DNA from 2 places in the Peribacillus sp. FSL E2-0159 genome. Region 2 is predicted to be linked to the other one. Evidence: predicted binding sites of a transcription regulator. Region 2 holds the regulator's gene; the other holds the start of a gene.
What was found. The regulator LexA, encoded in region 2, represses DNA repair genes until DNA is damaged. The targets are predictions, from matches to a motif close to CGAACATATGTTCG.
Positions count from the first base shown of each region.

Region 1: uvrB (excinuclease ABC subunit UvrB) is a predicted target of LexA. The motif match lies at 6,746-6,759, and genes of this name have one in related genera.

Region 1 is NZ_CP152053.1:5,495,541-5,503,847, reverse strand. Features, by position in the region: gene NYE63_RS26980 (iron ABC transporter permease) at 1-82, shown strand, start outside; gene NYE63_RS26975 (iron ABC transporter permease) at 79-1,134, shown strand; gene NYE63_RS26970 (YceI family protein) at 1,191-1,724, opposite strand; gene NYE63_RS26965 (MMPL family transporter) at 2,193-4,382, opposite strand; gene NYE63_RS26960 (catalase) at 4,644-6,251, shown strand; gene NYE63_RS26955 (CsbA family protein) at 6,442-6,672, shown strand; gene uvrB (excinuclease ABC subunit UvrB) at 6,891-8,307, shown strand, end outside.
Region 2 is NZ_CP152053.1:2,026,648-2,034,954, reverse strand. Features, by position in the region: gene NYE63_RS10070 (recombinase family protein) at 1-271, opposite strand, end outside; gene NYE63_RS10065 (LysM peptidoglycan-binding domain-containing protein) at 291-602, opposite strand; gene lexA (transcriptional repressor LexA) at 761-1,384, shown strand; gene NYE63_RS10055 (LysM domain-containing protein) at 1,625-1,750, opposite strand; partial or broken gene NYE63_RS10050 (glucosaminidase domain-containing protein) at 1,850-2,231, opposite strand; gene NYE63_RS10045 (hypothetical protein) at 2,593-2,880, shown strand; gene NYE63_RS10040 (hypothetical protein) at 3,497-5,029, opposite strand; gene NYE63_RS10035 (helix-turn-helix transcriptional regulator) at 5,951-6,175, opposite strand; gene NYE63_RS10030 (XRE family transcriptional regulator) at 6,310-6,948, shown strand; gene NYE63_RS10025 (N-acetylmuramoyl-L-alanine amidase) at 7,784-8,307, opposite strand, start outside.

The DNA of each region.
Region 1 (8,307 bases), 2.4 Mb from region 2:
AATTCCGGTTGGAGTCATGACAGCCATAATCGGGACCCCATTCTTTATTTATATAGCTAGAAAGGGGTTCAGCGGTCGATGAAGTCATATAAGAGCTTTCGTTTGTTTAATGAAAAAATATCATTCTTGATGGATAAAAAAGCTATGATCGTGATTTCCATATTATTTTTAGTCACTTCACTAGTGTTTGTTATCAGTACTGGAGTGGGTGAAATGAATATAAATCCGCTAAGTGTCCTCCAGGTCTTTATCGGAGGGGGGACGGATAGCGATCGGCTTATTATCCAATCTTTCCGCCTGCCTAGAATAATTGTTGCCCTGTTGGTAGGAATGGGCCTTGCTGTAGCTGGAGGAATCCTTCAAGGGATGATTCGAAATCCACTTGCTTCGCCTGATATCTTGGGGATAACAGGAGGAGCGACTGTAGCGGTTGTTGGATTCTTGGCCATTTTTAGCGATAAGAATCATTCTTTAACAGTGAGCATCAATTGGCTGCCGTTAGCTGCATTCATTGGGGCGACAGTCGTGGCCTTTCTTGTTTATTCTTTAGCCTGGAAAAATGGAGTTCCCCCGATAAGGCTTGTGTTGATCGGGATTGGGGTGATGGCTTTAATGAAGGCACTCACTACGATGATGATGATTCTTGGCCCAGTTTATCAAGCGAGCCAGGCAAACCTTTGGATCACGGGGTCAGTGTCTAACTCCACCTGGAATAATATCGCTGTACTGGCACCATGGACGATTCTCTTCCTGTTAATCGCCTTCCTGTATGCCAGAAATATTAATTTACAGGAGCTAGGCGATGACCTTGCAACGGGGCTTGGGGGACATGTCCAAAAACAACGGTTTACATTATTGATGATCAGTACGGCTTTGATTGGAGGTTCTACCGCTTTTGCTGGAGGAATTGGCTTTGTGGGATTAATGGCACCACACATGGCCAGAAGGCTGGTTGGTTCGAGTTTTGGAGTGCTACTGCCTGCTTCAGCTTTGCTTGGTGGCATCCTGGTTATGGTGGCGGATTTGATTGGGCGGACCTTATTCTCACCTTTGGAAATACCGGCTGGTGTCTTCACAGCGAGCATCGGGGCACCATACTTCATTTATTTACTATATAAAACGAGGAATTCGTAAATCCGGTAAATGTAGAAAGAAGCAGTCATCCTAGGGATGGCTGCTTCTTCTTTTCATTAAGCTTCTTTAGCTGCTTCGATTTCAATGGTAAGCGTGATTTGATCGCCGATCAGTACGCCGCCTGTTTCTAATGCCGCGTTATAGGTTAGGCCATAATCACTGCGTTTTACTTTCCCTTTTCCGCTAAATCCTGCTTTTTCATTTCCCCATGGATCTTTCCCTTGGCCTTCGAAGGTGATGCTGAAAGTTTCTTCTTGTGTGATTCCATTAAGAGTCACATTTCCAGTTACATCGTATTCATCTTCATTCGTTTTCACGATTTTTGTTGATTTGAATGTTAATGTAGGATTTTTTTCTACATCAAAAAAGTCAGCGGAACGCAAGTGATTATCCCGGTCTGCATTCCGTGTGTCAATACTGGCCACATCAACGGTAAAATCGATTTCAGCAGTTGTTAGATCCAATGGGTTTGCTAGAATGCTTGCTTCGAACTTATTAAAACTTCCTTTTACTTTAGCGATCATCATATGTTTTACGGAAAATTCAATAGCACTGTGAGTCGGGTCGACTGTCCATTTTGTATTTGTCATGTTTATTCCTCCTAATTAATAATCTTGAATTTATATATCTTTAATTTGAGATATCTTAACTTAATGTAATTATAAGAGGTGGAAGCAATAGTGTCAACTGAAAGTTTTCCTTAATTTTGAAAACATGAAAAACCCTGTGCACTTATGGGGCACGGGGTTTTCAGACTGTAGACAAACTTGATGAAAATCAAGTTTGTCTACAGTTTTTATGAAGGTTTATAAAACCTCGAACGTCGATTTCCACTCCAGGCACTCGCTTTCCGCGGGCGGTCCGGGAGCCTCCTCGGCGCCTTGCGCCTGCGGGGTCTCCCCTCGACGCGCTTTTCCCGCAGGAGTCTCGCACCTTACGTTCCAATCAACTTTGTTTTGAAATTTTAGGAAAACCCTTTTGTCTACAAACTCTAACCCTGTGCATTTATGGGGCACAGGGTTTTTTCTTATGAAGAAGAGTAAAGCCGACTACCTAAATTAATTGGCATGTTCTTTCTCTTCTTGATTGGTCACTTTACTCGGCCAAAAAGCATGGCGGCCAAGTAGGGCGGTGATCGCAGGAACAAGGAACGGCCGCACAATGAATGTATCCATTAACACACCAAGAGCAGTAATGAGCCCGAATTGAACCAATACTTGAATCGGAAGTGTGGCAAGAACGGAAAAAGTGGCTGCCAAGATTATTCCGGCGGATGTGATGACACCGCTAGTTTCGGCAACGCCTTTTCTGATGGCCTGCTTGATAGGCATCGTTTCTTTCTTACGCCAAATGCTTGAAACCATGAAAATGTTATAATCTTCTCCAAGTGCAACCAGGAATACGAAAGAATAAAGTGGAATTGTCCCCTCTATAGCATCGACACCCATGAAATAGTGCAGGATTAACCAACCTAAGCCCATAGCTGCAAAGAATGAGAGAATGACTGTCCCCATTAAATACACCATCGCTGTCACAGATCGCAAGTAGGCTAAAAGGAGCAAGGAAATCAGGACGATGATGATCGGGATTATCATGAATTCATCGGATTTTACGGTATCCCTTTTATCGAATTGCGTCGCAGTTTGCCCGCCAATCCAAACCTTTTCATCGACGGAAGATATATTGGCGGCCTTCAATTCTTTCTCCGCCATAGTGCGGATTTCCGGAATGGAACCAATGGCCTCGATATCATATGGGTTGATGTTGAATGTGACCTCATAGGACTGAAGATCTTTATTGGACTTACTTGTGACTGGATCGGCAACACTTTCAACAATATTCATCGCCTCTAATGCCGTCGTTAAATCGATATCTTCACCATCCGTATCGACAACCACTGTGGCCGGTGCCAGTTCGCCCGGTGAGTACGAGTCGGAAATGACAGAATAGCCTTCACGGGAGTTCATATCTTCAGGGAAGGAAGAGAGAATATCATATGAATATTTTATTTGTGAAGAATATCCAGCTAAAACACTGAAGATGATCAGGCATGTAAGAATGACGGTCCATGGCTTGGTTGTGACGATATGACCAATCCAGTTACCGATGCGTCCTTCTTTATGTTTTTTGACGGCTTTTCCCTTTTTCCTAGCCCGTGCTTCTTCCATTTCTGGTGTACGCGGAACGATTGGGAAGAAGGAAGCCCTTCCGAATACAGAAAGCAATGCCGGTACAAGTGTTAAAGCTGCCAGCATCATGATTAAAATGGACAAGCTGAATGGTACAGCGAAACGGTGGTAGGCTCCATATTTGGCTACAAGCAATGTTAGCAGGGAGATGACGATCGTAAGGCCGCTCATCGCAATGGCGCCTGATGAATCTTTAAATGCGGCGATCATGGCTTTCCGTTTGCTTTCATGATTTCTTAATTCACTTCTGTAGTGAGAAATTAAAAATAGACAATAATCCGTTCCGGCACCGAATAATAATACGGTCATGATTGAAATGGCCTGTGAATCGACTGTAATCCAACCATGATCTGCCATAAATCCAAGGATCGGGCTCGTGACAATATAGGCGAAGCCTACTCCGATTAGAGGAATGATGGCTAGAAGCGGGGAGCGGTAAATGAGTAATAACACGACAAGTACAAGTATTACTGTCGCTAATAGCAATTTGAAATCTGCACCTGAAAATAAACCCGTTGCATCGACGGATATCCCTACAGGGCCTGTCACTCGAAGGGATAATTCATCTGAATCCGTCGAGACCTTGAATGGGTCCGATCCAATGTGTTCCGATACTGCTTCATTAATGCTTTCAAGATTTTTTTCGAGAATTTCAGTCTCGGTCTTTTCTTTAAAGAAAAGCGGCTGTACGAAAGTCGTTCCATCTTCTGAAACCGATTCTTGAAGAGCAGGCAACGGAATTTCATGAAGCGGCGGTAAAAAAGATTGCTGTGACAATGGTTTATCTGTCAGTTCTTTGGAAAGGTACTGGATTTCGGCCAAGTCGGCTTCTGTCAGTCCACCTTCCCGATGCCATGTAAGTAGGGCAGGTAGTCCAGAGGAGTTTGGAAACTCTTCTTTAATAAGTTCATCAGCCACGACAGAAGGTGAATCCTCAGGCAAGTCTGAGGCATTATTTGCTGTTCGATCATTAACGGCAGGCAAAGTGAGGGTTAATGCGATTGCTGCAATTATCCACACAGCAATGACAACCCAACGACTGGTTTTTCCGGTCATCATCTTGCCAAGTCTTCCTAATATTGATTCGTCCAATGAAGGCACCCCGCTTTTTGAATTATTTATCCTTAGTTCATTATAATTGAGTGCTGTTGGCATATACAAAAATGGGTATGCTTACTCCATGATTCTACTAAATGCCTCAAATTGTTTATGACATGAAAATATGCTCATCGATACATAGGGTAAAAGTACTTATTTAACTAATTTCAATTAAATTTGAAGATTGAAGAGTGAAATATAGGGAATAGGGGAAAGTATGGTATGGCTTTTATTAACAGAGGAGGGGTTTTTTTGTCCGATAAATCCAAAAAACCAAATGATGAATCGAAAGAAACATTAACGAACAGGCAAGGGCACCCGGTTACGAATAACCAGAGTCTTAGAACTGTAGGGAACAGAGGTCCTAGTACACTTGAGAACTATGATTTCCTTGAAAAGATCAGCCACTTCGATAGGGAGCGTATCCCTGAACGGGTTGTGCATGCCCGTGGTGCAGGTGCACATGGTTATTTCGTACCGACCGGTAAAGCGGGGGACGAGCCGATTTCAAAATATACTAGAGCGAAGGTTTTTCAGGAAGAAGGTAAAAAAACCCCGGTATTCGTGAGATTTTCATCCGTTATTCATGGAGGGACGTCCCCGGAAACGTTACGTGATCCCAGGGGATTTGCCGTCAAATTTTATACGGAAGATGGAAACTGGGATCTTGTAGGAAATAACCTGAAAATTTTCTTTATCCGAGATGCCATGAAATTCCCGGATTTGATTCATGCCTTCAAACCGGATCCGGTCACGAATATTCAGGACGGCAGGAGGATTTTCGATTTTTGCTCGAGTTCGCCTGAAACATTCCATATGGTTACCTTTGTATTTTCCCCATGGGGCATTCCAGCTAACTACCGTATGATGCAAGGATCAGGGGTCAATACTTATAAATGGGTGAATGAGGAAGGGAAAGCCGTGCTTGTCAAGTATCACTGGGAACCGAAACAAGGGATCAAGAACCTGACACAGCAAGAGGCAAATGAAATTCAAGCTACAAATTTCAATCATGCCACACAGGATCTATATGAAGCGATCGAACGCGGGGACTATCCGGAATGGGATCTCAACGTACAAATCATGAGTGATGATGATCATCCTGAGTTGGATTTTGATCCGCTGGATGATACGAAGATCTGGCCGAAAGATGAGTTCCCGTGGCTGCATGTCGGTACGATGGTATTGAATAAAAACCCTGAAGACTATTTCACTGAAGTCGAACAGGCTGCATTCGGCACGGGTGTCCTAGTGGATGGACTGGACTTTTCTGATGACAAGATGTTACAGGGGCGTACATTCTCTTATTCCGATACACAACGTCACCGTGTTGGCGCGAATTATCTGCAATTGCCGATTAATGCTCCAAAGAAACCAACAGCCACGAATCAGACTGGCGGACAGATGCAATATGAAGTTGGCAGAGGCAGCCAAAGCCCCCACATCAACTACGAACCATCAACTGTCGGCGGCTTGAAAGAAGCCAAGCAGACCGGCAAGGAGTATACACCAATGGTGGAAGGGAAACTTGTTCGTGAGACAATCGATCGCCAGAACAATACGAAACAGGCTGGTGAAACATTCCGTGAATTCGAGGATTGGGAAAAAGACGATTTAATTTCCAATTTAGTGGGGGCATTGGCTCCTGCCGACAAGCGCATTCAGGAAAAAATGATAGCACTTGCCGAAGAGGCCGATGAAGAGTATGGCCGCAGATTGAAAGAGGGACTGGCCTCGGCTTCTGAACATACGGACTCTTCAAAACCTCTGGGTGGGACGGATAACCCTGAGGACGCCGTTAGAAAAGGACATGAAGCGGATCCATATTGATTGGAGTGAAAAGAAGCAAACTTCCCTTTAAAGGGGTTTGCCTCTTTTTTTTAATGGGCATAATTGATGGATGCGTGGAATGTTCTTCTGATGATGCCTTGAAAATCAAGTGGGAAATTGATTGGCAAAAAGCTTCATAATCATTTAAACTGAAACTACTCTATTTTTCTCTTATAAAGGAGATGAAAAAATGATTAAAATTCTTTCTGCCCTTTTCCTTCCTTGTCTACTTGTCATGCTATTTTCAAGAGTTACCTATAACAATGTCGTAGGCCTTGTTTTAACTGTTGCCTTGATTACAGCTTCCGCATATAAAGGTTATACGCATACAAACTTATTGATCATCGTCGATGCCTTATCCCTGACAGTGGGATTTTGGTTATCAAAAAGAATGATGAAACGTACATCCAAGAGCGCCTGACACCAAAGGTGCTTTTTTTGTACTCAAACGTGTCATTCCCCTCAACACATCATGATTTCCAAAATTCAAAAATAGAATGGATGTTCGCTTATTGCTGGTTTGTTTTAAGGCTATTGTGGTAGAATGTGTATATATGCTTTATTAAACCGGAATAAATAGAAGGGATATAGACATGTCCCGTCTTCATATAAAAATATTTCAATAGGAGGCTATGCTTGGTGAAGGATAAGTTTGAGTTAGTCTCAAAATACTCTCCTCAAGGAGATCAACCGGCAGCAATTGAAATGCTAGTCGAAGGGGTTAAGGAAGGCAAGGAAATGCAGACGTTATTGGGGGCAACGGGGACAGGGAAAACGTTCACCGTTTCCAATGTGATTCAAAGAATCAATAAACCGACTCTTGTCATTGCCCACAATAAAACGTTGGCAGGGCAGCTTTACAGTGAGTTTAAAGAGTTCTTCCCTAATAATGCCGTTGAATACTTCGTTAGCTATTATGATTATTACCAGCCAGAGGCTTATGTTCCATCTACGGATACCTTCATCGAAAAAGATGCAAGCATTAATGATGAAATCGATAAACTGCGTCACTCGGCAACCTCGTCTTTGTTCGAAAGGAAAGATGTCATCATCATTGCCAGTGTATCGTGCATATATGGACTCGGTTCTCCTGAAGAGTACCGGGAGATGGTTGTTTCCCTCCGAAAAGGCATGGAAATAGACCGGAATGCCTTGCTGCACAGACTCGTGGATATTCAATATGAGAGGAATGATATTGCTTTCCAAAGGGGGACCTTCCGCGTTCGCGGCGACGTGGTCGAAATTTTCCCGGCCTCACGTGATGAACATTGCGTACGGGTCGAGTTTTTCGGGGATGAGATTGACCGTATCCGTGAAGTCGATGCCCTGACTGGTGAAATTACCGGTGAACGTGAACATATCGCCATTTTCCCAGCTTCCCACTTCGTAACCCGCGAAGAGAAAATGCGGATAGCTATTCAAAACATCGAAACGGAATTGGAAGAGCGATTGAAGGAATTAAGGGAAGATGAAAAACTCCTTGAAGCACAGCGCTTGGAGCAGCGGACCCGTTATGATTTGGAAATGATGCGGGAAATGGGCTTTTGTTCAGGGATCGAGAACTATTCCCGCCATTTAACCCTTCGTCCCTCAGGTGCGACACCATACACTTTAATAGATTACTTTCCAGAGGACTTCCTATTGGTCGTGGATGAATCACACGTAACCCTTTCGCAAATCCGCGGAATGTTCAATGGAGATCAGGCGCGTAAGCAAGTGCTCGTCGATCATGGCTTCCGTCTGCCGTCTGCAAAAGATAACCGCCCGCTAAGATTTGAAGAATTTGAAAAAAAGGTCCATCAATCCATATTCGTTTCGGCAACTCCGGGACCATATGAACTCGAACATACGCCAGAAATGGTTCAGCAGATCATCCGTCCTACCGGATTGCTGGATCCGACGGTAGAAGTGCGGCCGATTGAAGGGCAGATAGATGACATGATCGGTGAAATACAGGAGCGCGTCAAAAAGAACGAGCGTGTGCTCATTACGACCTTGACGAAAAAGATGTCCGAAGATTTAACTGATTATTTAAAGGAAATCGGCATCAAGGTCC
Region 2 (8,307 bases):
CATGGAAAAGGGCTATTTTGGCATTCCCTCTTCCCAGTCTTGTTTCGTCCTGGATTAATAGTACTTCAGCTTCTTTGGTTTTAAATAGTTCGAGCATGTCAAAAATGCCATCCCGATTCAACTCATAACCACTTGCCTGTTCTTTTATTATGGAAACAACTTCCACATCCATCTTTTCTGCCAATTTGACTAATTCATCTTCCTGCCTTGCCAATGATGTTTCCTGTGACTCTTTTTCTGTGCTGACCCTACAATAGATTACCGCCTTCATAATACCCTACCTTCACTACTTACTGCTCACTGGCCAAATTCTGGACAAGTTCCTCATCTTTAACCGGTATGACGATGACTTGACCAGGTTTAATCGAATCCGCCCTGACTCCATTATGCTCTTCTATCCAACCAATGAATTCTTTTTTTGTCAAATTTGCTTCTTCATATTCTTCAGCAATTCCCCAAAGGGTGTCACCTTCACTTACTTCTATAGAAAGGAAATCTTTTTTTTGATCATTGTTCAATGTACAAGAGAATAAAACTGAAAAGATGAATACTGATCCCGCTAATAGAATCGTATAAATATAATTTTTGTATAATTTTTTCATAATTATTTTCCCTCCAAAGCGAATGTTCGTTCGTATGTTATGATCGAATTATAATACGAACGTTTGTTTCAGTCAACAACAAAATTCGAACTTATGTTTGTATAGAGTTGGGGGCCATGCTATAATGTAGCAAAGAACATTGGGGAAGAGGTGCACAAATGACTAAACTATCAAAACGGCAGCAAGATATTCTTGATTTCATTAAAGAAGAGGTCCGACAAAAAGGGTATCCACCTTCCGTACGGGAGATTGGTGAAGCAGTGGGACTTGCATCAAGTTCAACAGTACACGGACATTTATCCCGCCTGGAAAGTAAAGGCCTGATTAGACGTGACCCAACCAAGCCAAGGGCCATTGAAATAATGAATTCCGAGGAAGCGAACAATATTCCCAAAGTTAATGTCGTGAACGTGCCGTTACTTGGAAAAGTAACAGCGGGCATGCCTATAACGGCCATTGAGAACATAGAAGAATACTTTCCGCTTCCTGAAAGCATGGTTCCACATGATGACCATGTATTCATGCTGGAAATCATGGGTGAAAGTATGATCGAAGCAGGAATTCATGATGGAGATTATGTCATCGTGAAACAACAAAGCAGTGCCAATAATGGAGATATCGTCGTGGCCATGACTGAAGATGATGAAGCCACTGTAAAACGATTCTTTAAGGAACCGGATTACATAAGGCTTCAGCCTGAAAACTCAAATATGGAACCAATTATTTTACGAGATGTTTCGATACTTGGAAAAGTAATAGGCTTATATAGACAAATACACTAAAAGCGCTAACCGCGCTTTTTTTTTGTTTGTTTAATTTATGTCCCAGATTCTCTCAATATGCATATGGAAGAGTAGATTTTGAGATATTTTTAATAGAATCAATTTTTCATGGGAATATTAACATCCTTTATATCGGATGAAAGGATATTATTGACTGTCTTGATATATGTACTTTCGAAAGAAACCTATTTCAACTAAAAAAGGAGAGCGGTAAATTACCGCTCCCAGTTAAATTTCATTTTACTCTAAACTTTGGTTCACTTTTATAAGGTTTAGATCGACCAAGCCATTCCACTGCTGAATCTGTACTTGTGTTGAACCATATGCCTTTGCAAGCCCAGAGACTGAATCCCCCTTTTTGACAATATGATAAACCTCTTCGATGTTTGCGTCATATTTAGTTAAATCGCTTGTTTCGATTAGGTTTACCAGTTTTTCTATATATTTCGGGTCCGAGGCGTAACCCGCATCGAATATTGCTTTGAGTGCTTTTTTGTAATCTTTTTCTCCAATTACAGCTGTATATAGACTTCTATTCCACGAAGTCCCCATTTCATATAGATTGGCAAGATCTCTAAGACTTTCTTCCAGTTGGGTATTTTCTGAATTTGTTCCATACTTGAACGGGCACACCGTTGACATATTCCATTGTTTGAATAATGACAGACTCTCCCTTAAAGTCACCTTTTGTACCAAATATATTTTTTCCTTGATTTGCTAACAAGCTTGTCCCATATCCACTCTCCAAACAAGCTTGTGCAATGACAACAGAAGGTAAAATTTTAAATTCCTTTTGAATTTTCTGGGCATAAGGAGCAATTTCCTTAATAAACGTTTCCTTGCTCATAAGAACTCCCCATTATTAGAAACACTTTATTATTTACTGTTTATCTTCATTCTTATCGTATTCTAAACTATGGGAAAGGTTACAGCTTGTCCAACAAAGAAAGTTCAGAAAATTGTTTACTATGGATAACATGCCTAAAGTGGCTCTCTCCGCGTTTTATTAAACCATTACAGAAAAAGCCGTCAATCCAAAAATTAATGGATTTATGGATTTTAAATTGAACTCTGAAAATCTTCAAAACTTATTTTGTATAACCTTTCAATAATTAATTTTTAAATATGTATTCATATACTATGGTATAAAACCTTGATAAATAGTAAAAATTAATTTTAAAAACTTTCAATGTTAAGGTGGTGAAATTATGGACTTCCCAACCATCCATACAAACTTTTGGGATGCAGTGATAGCCATTCCTACCATCATGATTCTTACTCAACTTATAAAGGTCATGTTTCATGTTCCTCCTAAATTTATCCCAAGCATCGCTTTGGGTCTTGGATTATTCATTTCCATTTTCATTAGCCATCGTCATCATTTGGTTGCAGGAATTTTCATGGGCTGGTTTTATGGCTATGCAAGCATAGGCAATTATGCTGCACTCAAAACTGGTATTTTGTCTTATAGAGAGTCCTATCAAAAGACGGATTAAATCTATACAGGTTATCCTCGTTGCATTTCATCAATCCTTATTATTTCCAGGAGACCTGACTTGATTATATCCCCATATAACGCCCATAAATTTACACCTAAAATTAACAATTACCACCTGGCTGTTTCCTTTGGCTGAATCACCATCACCCTTGTTAACCCTATCATTTCGCACCTCCCTCTCATTTCATCAAAATAATACCTTCTCAATAAAGAGAAGGTATTAGCTGTCGACAAAAGGAGGTTCGTAATGCTCTCACCTCGAAGCATGATTTTAAAAGTAAACTTGGTTATCCTTCATGTTTTTTACTCGTTTATACTGAGGAAACCCTCACTCGATTGAAGAAAATTGTGAAACTACTGCCGAATATCTAGCTAGACGGGACCCACAGACGCATGCGGTGAGGGGGCTTGGCAGTGAGTCGGCGGAAAGGGAGCTGATTTCTGAAAACGGCTGGACTTTTTTTTGAGGGTTTCTTAAACTTGAACGTTGATTTCCACTCCAGGCACTTGCTTTCCCGGGCGTCCGCCCTCGGCGCTCTTTGCGCCTGTGGGGTCTCCCCTGATGCGAATTTATCTACATTCTGATACCCTCCCAATTAAGAGAAGGCCTTTCACTATTTCTCAATATAGACCGAACGAATCAGCGTCCGGATTCTTTCAGTACCATCCGCATTTTTTTCCTTGACATCAATTGTTACATTATAAACACCTGACTTAGGTACTTCTGGAAGGGCACCAGTAAAATTTTCGGTATCCATTATCTTAATGGAGCTTTTTTCACTAATTTCATTACCGCTTTCATCTATTAGATGAACCAAAAATGTTGTGCTGATAGGCCTTTTTTTATCATTCATTGGGTTATTTATTAAAAATTTTGCATCTTTTTGCTTGACTTTACCGGCCATACTTAATGTAATGGGATTCTTTTCGTTAAATTGTGCTGTGAACAAGTAGGCGTCTTTTGGCGATTTAGTCTTCATTCGCACTTTCCAGTCCCCAATTTCAAGGTTATTTCTATTGAATGATTGGATGGTTGCGCCATTAAAAAAGGAAATTTCATTCTGTGCTGAATGAACTTTTAAGGAAGGTGAATACTTTTTATTGGATGGAGAAATTAATTCAACCTCAACATCATTTGAGGCTGTATATATGGTTATTTTACCTGGGGCTGCTTCATTTACATGGAAACTTTGTTCGATCCAGACATTTTGTTTCAGGACATCACCCAGAACGGTTTGAGCGAGTGCGGTTGTGATGACATCATCTTCTACTCGTTCTTTATAGTTGACATTAAATTCAGGAACCCCAGCGATGGAAGTGCTTCTTAAATAGGGTTCAATTCTTGAAAATACAGCTGAACCGACTCGAATATTGTCGTGATCAAAGTTGGGATCCGTAAATAAATGTGTTCCGTAAGGTATTTTTGTACTCCAAACATTCACTAGACCATCATTTTCTCCATATGAAGATAAATATTGTCCCCCCATTGATAAAGCTGAAAGAACCGGGCCTCTGTTCATACCTGCCACAGTAAAATACATGTTTTTACGAGCGTTAACATGGTTATCTGTGACAGAACGAAATTCCGCCATTTTACCAACTTGTAAGGAATAAGTTCCATCATCTTTTTGACCTAATAAGGAACCAAGCCAGCCCGCATACCAGCTATAAGCCAAATCAGCTAAGTAAGAACCATGATGTGGAGAAGCTAAAGTGATGACCCTTCCAACATATTGGTGTGCTCCATAGTGTACTAGAGCAGCTTGGGTGTCTGGCCCTCCTTTGCTGTGAGCTATAATATTTACTTTTTCGCCCCCGAAATGGTTACTAATTTCTGAAAGCATTTGAGCTAAGAGCCTTCCATTAGCATATTGGCTCACTGATCCATTTCCAGCTGAATCATGAAGCTGAACAAAAACAGTTTGGTAGCCTGCTTCATACGCCTTGGTATACATATCATTGACACCATGATATTCCGTTTCACCGTACCAGCTGGTTGAACTGCTGTTTTTCCCTTGAACAAACACGATCGGTGGTTTCTCTGTGTCAAGATTGGGAGGAATACTTCCTAGAAACCAATCCCCTGGACTGAAGGTTTCGGAGGGCGGTTTCAATTTTCCGGCTGAGGAAATGTCTGGCTTAGCCACAATTAATATGGTTAGAATGAGGACAAGAAAAACGACATAATTGATTACATTCCTTTTCAATTGTTATCTCCTCCAATATCCTGTGGTATTTTTTCGAACTCATCCTATTATCAATGCTCTCCTTCCCATGCCTTCATTAGTATATATTTGTACGTTTGCATACCATTACCTGCTATCTTCATAAAGATGGGAGAAAAAAACTAGAAGAAGTTCATTAAAAATGGAGATAAAGTATGAAGACTAACCTTCAATTCATTTATGGATGCAGTCTTTTTCTTTTTATGAAGACGTACTAAATCGAATGCTTCATATTCACGAAAAAAGAGAACAAGCCCTTATCCTGCAAAGGATAGAGGGCTTGTTCATCCATATTGACTTTTCCTTCGAATATGCCATTGTCCAATTGCTCCTATTCATGGTGTTTTGAAGTCCGTCCTATTCCTTAATTAAATAAAATACTTTCACAGCAATTGGCTGTCATTCATGAGGATCTCAAGTATCAATCGTCTATTTCATACAAAATATCAGCATGCTCCAATTGGGGATACAGCTGGACCTTTTTTTAAGAACGTGAGAAGTTTGGATTTTTTCTCCTTTAAGCAATCCCCCCTCCTACATACCCTTATTCCCCATGAGAACAGTATCAATAATTTCAGTGATAAGTTCGTCCTTCCAATTGTACAATTTGACAACACCGTCGTGTACTAAAATGACCTCTCCACGAATTTCCTTTCCAATCTTAAATATACTAACAGCGGCAACTCCTACTGCAACTTCAAAAGAATTAATTTACCTTTCCACTTATTTCACCTTCTTTCCATCATTTCTTGAATCTTGTACCATGTAAGTTAGGATTGTATTGATTAGACTTTACATTCCGAATGGCCCATCTGGTGAAGAAATGATGGTACACTTGAACCTTCAACTACATTTGAAGTGTAGGTGAGGATCAAAAAAAATGATATCATCAATCGAGAATCCTACACATTCAGCAAATAAATAAGCCTTATCGATTCGTAAAGGAATTTTATATTGCTCATAGTCAATGTAAGTCCTCTTGGCCATCTTCAGCACTTTAGCCATTTCATCTTGAGTTAATCCTTTATACTTCCTCGCTTGTTTAAGTGTGAACTTAACGTTTGTCATATCTTGTCACCACCTGTCTAAAAAAATAATATCACACTTGAAGTATAGTTACCAACAATTTTTCGAAAAATTCACGCACTTTAAGTTTACTCACTTTCACTCATAGTGTATATTCAAGTAAGAGGTGAAGAAATATGCACATTGGTGAACGGATTAAAATGTTAAGAAAAGAAAGAAAAATGACACAAGAAGATTTGGCAAATATATTAAAAGTGGCCCCAACGGCAGTATCAGCTTGGGAATCCGGACGTAATAAACCTTTAATGGATAAATTGAGCATGATGTCGACATGCTTTGAAATACCCCTATCCCACCTCATTGAAGGAGCACCTATCGTTAGAAATAATCCTGGAATGGAATTTCTAAATGAAAAGAATGTAAGATTAATTGGTGTCTACGGAAATATCCCTGCTGGAGAGCCTAATTTTACAAACGAATATATAGAAGCCTATATGCCGACATTAAATTCGATGCTAAAATCGAATAAAGAATATTTTTTCCTTAGAGTGAATGGCAATAGCATGAACAAAGAATTCAGTGATGGATCATTGATTCTCGTTGAAAAAACAACCTACGTCGAAAACGGAAAAATTGGTGTGGTTTTAGTAAATGGTCACGATGCTACGGTCAAAAAAGTGAATATCATTGAAGAAAACATCACACTCACTCCCTGCAGCACAGATCCTTTTTATGAAGAAAAAACCTATAACATCAAAAATGATAGAGTCCGAATTTTAGGAAAAGTGGTTCAAGCCATTAAAATATACGATTAATATCCATCTCGAGGGTTTCTTGACGAAAATGAAAATAAATGAATAATGTGCAACAATACATAGATTCAATTCTACATTTTAGGTACAAGCCATCATGGTTTGTGCTTTTTAGTATTTTTCTTTAGCTTACTCATATCATTGAGTGAATGTATTTGGAAACTATATGCGTCCTAGGACGCTTTTTCCAGTAATTTTCTTTACATGCAGAAACAATAAAATTGCCTATATTGGGTAATCAAATTATCATATTTTTATTATTGGGTTCACACTCTCATATAAAATCTTATAATTGAATGATAAGCATTTGCCTCTGTAGCTCTAGAAGGGAAGAGCGCCGGAAAACATTGTAGCCCCGGGTCGCAAGGTAAGGGTTTCAGAAGCACCGAAAAGCAAATAAGCTGAGGCAGGTGGAATTCCTGCCGGTGAAAATCCGTAGGGAAGCGTGTTCTCCCCTAGCCTATGCTTACGAAAGGAGTGCGGGTTCGAATCCCGTCAGAGGCTTGTTTCCTGATAAACTGCAATTATATATACAGCCAGAAAGTGACTCCCATTTGCACAAAGTCCACTTTTGCCTACTGTGCAAATTTATTATTTTCCTTTGTATGGATGCTGGTATCTATGCCAGTTCTTAAATTCCCCCTACACCCCTTCCTCTATTATCGAAGTAATGGATCAAATCAGTACGGTAGAATGTACATGATTATTTCATTACATGCATATTCCTGAACCTCCTGAACCAAGAAAAGCCCCTCTCTTTTTGAGAAGGGCTTCCTGCGTGGTGTGCTTTCTGGAAGTTATGAATAAATTAGCCAGTTAATTATTAATTATTAATTATTCATTTCACCCGCAATTTCTGGTTTACTGTAATGGTGTACTGACTGTCAAGACCGTTCCAATCTTTAATTTGCTGAACCGTACTTCCATAAGAAACGCTTAAGGAATATACGGTATCCCCACTAACGACAGTGTGGTATACAGCTGTACTTTTCTTTGTAAGATTGAAGCATTTAACTAAACCGTTTACATGTCCGCGAGCCAGTGATTCGATAAAGGATGCCGTTTTCAATTTGGATGCGTCATTGACATTATCGATAAATCCATTTTCAGTCAGGAGTGCAGGCATGTCCGTTTCACGGAGCACATGTAAATCTCCTGTTTTTTGTCCTCTGTCTTGGATGTTGATAAGTTTCATGACTTCTGAATGAATATGATCTTGATACGTTTTCGTTATCTGGTTAGAGGACGTATAAATGTAATCCTCGTACCCAGTTCCGCCGCCAGCATTAATGTGGATGGAGAGATAAAAGTCAGCTCCCCACGCGTTCGCTGCATTTGTACGATCGTTTAAGGAGGGGTACG